DNA from 2 places in the Solibacillus sp. FSL R7-0682 genome. Region 2 is predicted to be linked to the other one. Evidence: riboswitches for the same ligand, from Rfam matches in the RefSeq annotation. Region 2 holds a riboswitch; the other holds the start of a gene.
The links. A riboswitch is a leader RNA that binds a small molecule or an ion and turns the genes downstream of it on or off. The one in region 2 is predicted to bind cobalamin.

Region 1: another riboswitch for cobalamin. It lies ahead of MKZ17_RS09350 (InlB B-repeat-containing protein); the one in region 2 lies ahead of MKZ17_RS14280 (ribonucleoside-diphosphate reductase subunit alpha).

Annotation. Positions count from the first base shown of each region.
Region 1 covers NZ_JBBOUI010000001.1:1,826,540-1,830,980, reverse strand. The annotation lists cobalamin riboswitch at 163-356, opposite strand; partial or broken gene MKZ17_RS09355 (glycine radical domain-containing protein) at 747-1,067, opposite strand; gene MKZ17_RS09350 (InlB B-repeat-containing protein) at 1,134-2,597, opposite strand; cobalamin riboswitch at 2,760-2,953, opposite strand; partial or broken gene MKZ17_RS09345 (transposase) at 3,504-3,911, shown strand; gene MKZ17_RS09340 (alanine/glycine:cation symporter family protein) at 4,220-4,441, opposite strand, start outside.
Region 2 covers NZ_JBBOUI010000001.1:2,808,067-2,812,507, forward strand. The annotation lists gene MKZ17_RS14280 (ribonucleoside-diphosphate reductase subunit alpha) at 1-2,207, opposite strand, end outside; cobalamin riboswitch at 2,507-2,685, opposite strand; gene MKZ17_RS14285 (hypothetical protein) at 2,750-3,418, opposite strand; gene MKZ17_RS14290 (ECF transporter S component) at 3,415-3,906, opposite strand; gene MKZ17_RS14295 (bifunctional adenosylcobinamide kinase/adenosylcobinamide-phosphate guanylyltransferase) at 3,911-4,327, opposite strand; gene MKZ17_RS14300 (histidine phosphatase family protein) at 4,279-4,441, opposite strand, start outside.

The sequences.
Region 1 (4,441 bases), 980 kb from region 2:
GTTTTCACATTCCCCCCTATTAATTTTTTGAATATAATCAAGTGTCGTATTAGGACAACAAAAAAACGCTACCCTAGGAATTGGATAGCGGTAAATAGACGCGACAAAATTAAAATGTTCGTTCTCTATTTGCCGTATAGTCCCTTTATTTCCGAAGTGATTTAATACGATCAGATAAAGATAGGTCTCCTGACTTGTGCATCATTTTACTTTGAGTCCTTCCCATTTACTAGAATATCATTTCTTTCAACAGTGGTTTTTCTCATTTCATCAGCACTTACAGTTGCGGAAACAGTCTCGGTCTTTCACCGAATTCCCTATTAAGCCGTAATGGCGTCTTTATCCTGCAAGATTTATTCAATTAAAAGAAATTCTAACACAAAAATAATTTAAAATATTCGATATATTTAAAAATAGATTGAAATACCTATTAAAATCCCAAATTAATATAATTACCATAAAAGTACAGATACATGTAATTTAATAGATTTATTTTATTAAAGACGACATTAATATTTTTCCTAGGTCCATTTTAACGATAGAAAAATCATTTCCCATTTTTAGTCCATTAACTGTACCGTATGTTTCAATGAAATGATATTTCCTTTCATTTCACAATTCTCCTCCTAGTATCTATCCTTACACCTATGCAAAAGTGAATTCTAGTAAAATAAAAGACCAAAATGAACTACAACTATTAAGAGTTGTCATTTCAATTTGGTCTTTGTATAGATAAAGAGCATAAATTACAGGTTTCTGTGGAAAATATGCTTGATTACATCGATTTGTTGTTCACACGTTAATTTTATGAAGTTAACAGTATAACCAGATACACGAATCGTTGATTATGGATATTCTTCTGATTGCCCCATAGCGTCTAGTAAAGTATCGCTGTTAAGTATGTTGATATTTAAGTGGTGACCTTCTTTTGCTGTATATCCATCAAGAATTGAAGCTAAGTTAGCCCCTTGGTTCACCGCCTCTTTACCTAGTGCTTTCTGTACCATTGAGAATGTGTTAGAAATTCCATATAAAGCATATTCGTATGGAAGCTTAGCTCCAGATGCTCCTTTGTAAGACTTCTAGCGGTAAGAAATTCATCAATGAGCTTGATAACCTTTTGAATATTGCCATCACTCATATTCCCCCATCGTGCTACTCGTTTGAGCATAGAGTGTAATGTCTTCATCTGGCATAACTAAACGTTCATTAGGCATATATGTAGTTCCTGTGCCGTCTTGCTTTGTATTCCATGCAACAAAATCTTTTGCTGATGAGGATGGAATGTCAACTACAGCATAAGGTGATACCGTTTTTGATGAAGATTCACCAACTTGATTGCCATCAAAGTAAATTGTATTGTTACTTGCAGTCATATATTGGTATTCGCCATTTTGCATATCACTCATATCATATAAGCTTTTTTCGCTTTTCTTGAAGCGATCATACGCAATAAGTCCATATAATGCTTGGTCTGTGGCCATCGCGTTAACGCTTGTACCAGAGCCACCCCCACCATCATAGCCTGCGGTTACATGCTTAAAGCCCCCCACTTCTGGCGAAGAACCACTACCATTTGCCCAAAATGTTAACAAAGCATCAATCATATTATTTGTCCAAACGCCATCCTCATATTTACCTTCTGTGATAAAATCAACAGTTTGATTAATATTTGGTAACGATATACTTGTAGCTAAAGGATCCATATTCATAGCTGTCAGCGCTACAATTACTTGTGCAGTACTTTCCGAGTTAATACTTCCCCAGCTATTATAACCTCCGTTAGTTAGCTGGATTTGCGATAATACAACAATTGCTCGCTCCACCGCTTGTGCAAACTCTTGATAAGTTGCATTCGCACCAGTTTGGTCGTAACGACTACTATTGAGATAATATGGTGCAAATGCTTGTAAAGCCATAGCCGTTATATCTGGATCAGGAATGCCACCGCTTAAAGCCCAGCCCCCGTTCGAGATTTCCTTATTTAAAATATAGTCAATCATTTTCCCTACCGTATTGACATCATCATTGGATGGATCAGGATATAATTCATAACCACCTGTATCCAATGCAATAATCTCCCAAATCGGTCCATTAATACCTTGACGATATGAAAACTTATGTGATTCTGATAAACGAGCTACAAAATCATAACCTGCGACATCGGTAATTGGATAACCTAGTGCAGTAAGTGCCAATGTTAATCGAGACCATTCTGTAGATTTATTGCGGTCCAGATTACCATTTTTCATATCAACATAGCCTTCAATTCTTCCTATATAGTCCGTGAAATAGTTTGCCGGTATATAGTTAATATAATCGTAGCCCGTGTACATTCCTCGTAATAGATCCATAACCGACCATTCTCCAAATGTACTACCCATCGAAGGTGCAATTACCGTTTCTAGAATGTAACGTGACGAAGCGTTTATATAAAAACCAATGTCCGGCTGCTGATCTTCCCAAAAACGCACATCCAGATTCTCATAACTTACCGTTGGATCATAAGCAGCTGCATTAGATCGTTGTGGAATACTGGTATTTACGAGCATAAACAGAATAAAAGCTAATAATAACTTTTTGAAAGATGCTTGCATGTTTTCACTTTCCCCCTAATTAATTTTTTGAATATAATCAAGCGTCGTATTTGGACAACAAAAAAACGCTACCCTTGGAATTGGATAGCGGTAAATAGCCACGACAAAGTTAAAATGTTCGAGCTCTATTTGCCGTATAGCCCCTTTATTTCCGAAGTGATTTAATACGATCAGACAAAGATAGGTCTCCTGACTTGTGCATCAATTTACTTTGAGTCCTTCCCATTTACTAGAATATCATTTCTTTCAACAGTGGTTTTTCTCATTTCATCAGCACTTACAGTTGCGGAAACAGTCACGGATTTTCACCGAATTCCCTATTAAGCCATAATGGCGTCTTTATCCTGCAAGATTTATTCAATTAAAAGAATTCTAACACAAAAATAATTTAAAATATTCTATGTATTTAAAAATAGATTGAAATACCTATTAAAATTATTACCACAACACAAATCAACATATTTTAATGGATTTAATTCATTTAACTCAGATACTAAGATTTTTTTCTTACAATATTTTTTCTTATTTATTCGTATTTCATTTGAACTCCCTCTCCTTAATCAACTTAATTTAGCAGTTTATATAAATACATTCATTAAAAATCTTTATAGTTATATTTACATTAATATTCAATCTCATTCACCTCACACTAAGAGCTCTATTGAGGTCGGAGTTACTTTAGAAACAAGTTTGATTATTCATTACTCTAAACCATTGACTTTACTGTATATAAAAAGCTGTCGTTTTGAACAAAGATTGATCAAAATGAAAAATCTCATTTATTTTTAATAACAGTTTTTTATAAAAGGCTCTGTAAAATAACTCTGTGATATTTGAATAAAACGAACGTTTTTAATGTAGAAAAAAATGATTGTGAGTGATACGAATGATCATTAAAGAGGTTGAAAAACAAACACAGCCGACCAATATCATTTAAAAGAGTTTTTCGTTAAATCCCTTAACTCATATTCTGCAAGTGAACCTGTCTTTAAAGAGGTTTCTAAAAAGAAGTATAAAGGTGGATACACTTGTACTCATTGTCATTCAAATAATGCGGTTCGTTTTGAAAATATTCAGTAAAGGGCGGTATGAAAACCATGGAACGTCAACGTTACCGTTGTAAAGATTGCGGTAAATCTTTTACTAATGTAACTAATACACCTTTATATCGTACTCATCTTCTACACAAATGGTTGGATTTTGTCCAGTGTATGATTGATTGAGGGATATTCTCTTCGTAAGGCAACAGAGATGATTGAAATTCACTTCATTACTTTATTCTATTGGAGAAATGGAATATATAGTAATAGGAAAATAAGTATTTAATATTCGATATAGAGGAGGGAAACATATTTTGAAGAAACACTTTGTTTCCTTGCGTTCCAAGTATATTTTTATTAATTGGTTGTTCAGAGGTAGCTTTTAATCCTAATGAAGAACCAGTTGGAAGCCAAAGTAATCCCAATGAAGGGAAGGCCCATCTATATTATCCTTTCCTTTTTCTGAGTATAGAAAATAAGTCTCATCCATTTCTACGATACCTGAAAACTCTTCAAAATCCATTTGCATAGTGCTGAAAGCAAATATGTGGTGGTGAGCCCAACGCTAAATCTGCACAATTATTATTCATGCTTGCTTTCGCGGTCGCGCTCCCAGCACTCGGTATTTTCTAATCCTTCAATTTCATCCGCATAAAAAACTGGATTTTTCCCTGCTTTACGCTGCATTAAGTAATTGTCGAGTACTTTCTTTGCTACTTTCCAAAGCAGTAAAATCGCAATTAAGTTAATGAATGCCATAATACCCATGAATACATCCGCTAAATCCCATACAAGCTGTACTTT
Region 2 (4,441 bases):
TAACTTGAGCATGATTCACATTCAAGTAGTTCGCTTGAAGTTGAACGAACATAATATGTCGTTTTAATTCCATTAGCCCATGCATCTATATGAAGCTGTAATAAATCTTTTGCTTTAATTGTATTTTGAACATATAAATTAAGCGATATCCCTTGATCAATATGCTTACTACGTGCAGCATTTTGCTTTAAAGTCCATCGTTGATCAATGAAGTAAGCTGATTTATAGTACCATGTTGTTTTTGAATTTAAGTCTGGCACTGTTACTGGAATTTTGTAATCCTTCTTTTCTTCAGAATAAGATTTTTGGAAAATCGGGTCAATTGTAGCGGTAGAACCAGCTAAAATAGATGTTGAGGAATTCGGTGCCACAGCCATTAAATAACCATTTCGCAAGCCTCCTGCTGAGACAAGCTGTGCTAATTCATGCCATCTTCCTTCCGTTAATCCACGCTCCTCAAAATAGGCACCTGTTTGCCAATCAGACCCTTTAAATAACGGGTATGAGCCTTTTTCCTGAGCAAGAGCATTCGAAGCCCGTATCGTTAAATAAGCAATTTCTTCATATAGCTTATCTGCAAATTGAACGGCCTCTTCTGTTTCCCAGGCAATTTCATGTAGCGCTAATAAATGATGCCATCCAAATGTACCTAGACCAATTCCGCGATAACGTTTGTTTGTTAAATCTGCTTGCAGAACTGGAATGGTATTTAGCTCTATGACATTATCAAGCATGCGGACTTGAATCGGTATTAAACGCTCAAGCACACCCGCTGGTACTGCACGCCCTAAGTTGATAGAACTTAAGTTACATACAACAAAATCCCCTGCTTTACGACGCGTCACGATTGTATCATCATCTAGTTGCTGTGACTCGAATTGTGTAGCACTCATATTTTGAGCAATTTCTGTACACAGATTACTCGAATAGATCATACCAGCATGCTTGTTTGGATTTTTACGATTGACTTCATCTCGGTAAAACATAAATGGTACGCCTGTTTCCAATTGACTACGCATAATGCGCTTCATAATTTCAATTGCTGGAATAACTTCCCGTGATAAAGCTTCATTCGCTACACATTGTTCGTATCTTTCGCGGAATGATCCTTGTCCACGCTTCTCATCATAAAAATCCTCTAAAGAAAAGCCCATTACTTTACGTACTTCATATGGATCAAATAAATGCCAATCATTACGTGCTTCTACCGCCTCCATAAAAATATCAGGTAAGCATACGCCTGTAAAAATATCATGTGCACGAAGACGTTCATCTCCATTGTTTAAGCGTAAATCTAAAAACGTTAAAATATCACGGTGCCATACATCTAAGTAGACAGCAATTGCCCCTTGACGTTGTCCTAATTGATCAACAGATACTGCTGTGTTATTTAATTGCTTAATCCATGGTAGCACCCCACTTGAAGCACCTTTATAGCCACGGATTTCAGAGCCTCGACTGCGCACTTTCCCCATATAAACACCAATACCACCGCCGTATTTTGAAAGCGTTGCAACATCAGTATTTGTATCATATATACTTTGAAGACTATCATCGACCGTATCAATGAAACAGCTCGATAATTGGCCATGCGTTTTACCTGCGTTTGATAAAGTCGGTGTCGCAACAGTCATATATAAATTGGATAATGCCCAATACGCTTCTTCTACTTTTTGAAGGCGGCTGTCCGTTTCATTCATCATTAACGTCATGGCAATAATTAACCAACGCTGTTGCGGGAGCTCTGCAATCGATTTGTCAAAATCACGAACAACATAACGGTCTACTAACGTACGTAAGCCGATATACGTAAATAGATCATCTCTTGAAGGTTCAATAATTGTTCCTAATAATTGACGCTCTGCTGCCGAGTATTTTTCCACTAGTTGTGGATTTAATAATCCTTTATCTACAAGATGTAAAATCCAGTCATTAAAGTTTGCATAAGGCTTTTCCACATTAAATTTTTCCATATACTGAATAGAAATTTTCTCATTTAACAGTTTTGCAGCAACATATGTCCAATACGGCTCTTGTTCATCGATATAGCTTATCGTTTCTAAAATACTTGCATCTATCCATTCAATAACAGATGCCCCTTCATTTTTCCTCATCCATTTTTGTGAGAAGCGAATAAATTGTTCTAAATCCTCCTCACCGAATTGATTCACTAAGTTTTGCAAGTAATTTTCTTGTACAGCTATCATGACAACACTCCTCTTCAAAAATCAAATCCACCTCGGCATTATTTTTGTACGTTTGGCGTTATACTTTCATAAAGTACGAGTACTCCATTCCAAATCGTATAAATCGCCTGAGGTTTTACTACTTTCAGTGTCAGTTGAAATCATTCATCAACCCTTACAATGTAGATTTCTACTTGAAAGAAATAAAAAAACGAACCCCATTCATTCGGAGTTCGTAGTATGTACGTATTAGAAATGGAAAGAGAGTTATTGCCTAGGAAATAGAGCTCTCGCTTCCATTTCCTATCCCCCGAAGAAATGCATTGCATATTTACATGGCAGGTCTCCTGGCTTCGCTTCATCCTTCTGATTCCCCTTCCCGTTTTTAGACAGTGGGCTATGAATCATCGTCAGCGTTACAGTTGCGGGGACAGCATCAGCATTGAACTGATTTCCCTTTTAATCTACATATTGTAGAACCAAATAAATAACGACACTATATATTGTGTTTTTTATTAACTGTTGTCATTGTATCATAGCTAATTTTTTAAGGCAACTACTGTTTATTCTTTTATAATTTCTGTGATTGGAGCCGAGATTTGCTGTGAAAACTGCTCTACATGTTGCTCTAACACGGCTACAAGTACTGCACAGGATGGTCCAGCAGACGTATGCAAATCCAACTCACAAAAGTAATTTCCACCAATAAAACGCGTTATTTCTGCCCCAATTCCTTTTGATCCAGTTGGCCATATTGCTTGTATCCACCCCTCTGTTAGCCCTTGATATAACTCATTTAATTGTGCAATTTGTTGCGGATTTTCAATAACTTCATTGCCGACTAGAGGCTGTCCAATGACAAAGTAGTGACAATTATTAATTGTACGTGAAATAATTTTTTCACCAATCATTGTCAGTGAAACAGCAGATTGAAGTGCATTAAAATTCGTTTCACTTGAACCGATGATTGGCGGACATGGAATTCCAATTTCCCCGAATACGCGTCGGATACCTTGCTCGTATTCCATCCAAACATGATCACCAGAAAAATTCGCCATTAATAGTTGGATTGGCATCGCTCCAGCACACCATTGCTCTAAAATAGCAGTTCTTGTAGTAAAATAAGCCGTTATCTCATTTGGCACTTGTACTGCATCAAGCTCCTTATTACCAATACACCCTGAGTTATCAATCGTTACGATTAACCCATTTACCTCTACCCCATTTCTCATGATTGAACGCCTGATCTTATCATCACAGTTTTAAGAACGGGCATCACGATTATCGCAACTACTACATTTATAATTGTTGCAACAGTTAATGACGCAATTGATCCAATGTAAAATTCAGGTGAAATGAGAAAATAAAATGGAAGTGGTGCAATGATGCCATTTGCTACTATCATAAATGACCATTTTAATAGATGTTGACCTTTTCGATGTAATACTGTAAATAAAGTAATGATAATAAACATTTCTAGTGCAATAATTCCGTGGAATACACCAAGTGGGAAGCCAGAAGTCAACCCTGTAGCAATATGTCCAATTGCCCCTGCTGCTCCTGCAAAAATAGGTGGTAAAAATGCAGCACCAATCATAGCAGGTGCTGAATCAAGTGCAGCCGTAGTAATAAAGCCTGGTACTTTCACAAAGCTACCTATAACACAAATTGCTGCGACAAAAGCTGTTAACGTCATATATCGTAATTTATTTTTATCCATGTTCCTACTGCTCTCCTTTTAAATATTGAGGGATACCGTACCATACGCGAATTACCGTATTCGCGTTTTGGCATAATTGTTGATAAACTCTTCCACACGTATCTCGTAGTTGTCTCGCCTCTTTTTCAAGAGGTACTACACCACGACTCATATCTGTACAAATACAAATTATTTCCGTCTGTTTTGATATGGTTAAAATATGGCCAGCAATTTGTGAAGCCACCTCTTCTTCTTTCAAATGGAGATAGGGCTTTACAATTTCCTCGAAGCGTGAAATAACATACCGCTTATTAGTACTTGCTTGGATTATTTCAGGTAAAGAACCATCACAATAAATCGTTTCCTTATTTTCCATCGTGGTAATTAACCGATCTACGTAACTTCGTTTACCGTTATATGCCCCTCCGATAATGACGTACATCTGGCACCTCCTACAAAGTGTTCTATACTATCCCATGCTAATGAATACATTGTACGGTGATTCGCTAGTACTTGTTGAAATATTTGCTCTTCGAAACTTAGCTTTGCCAATAAC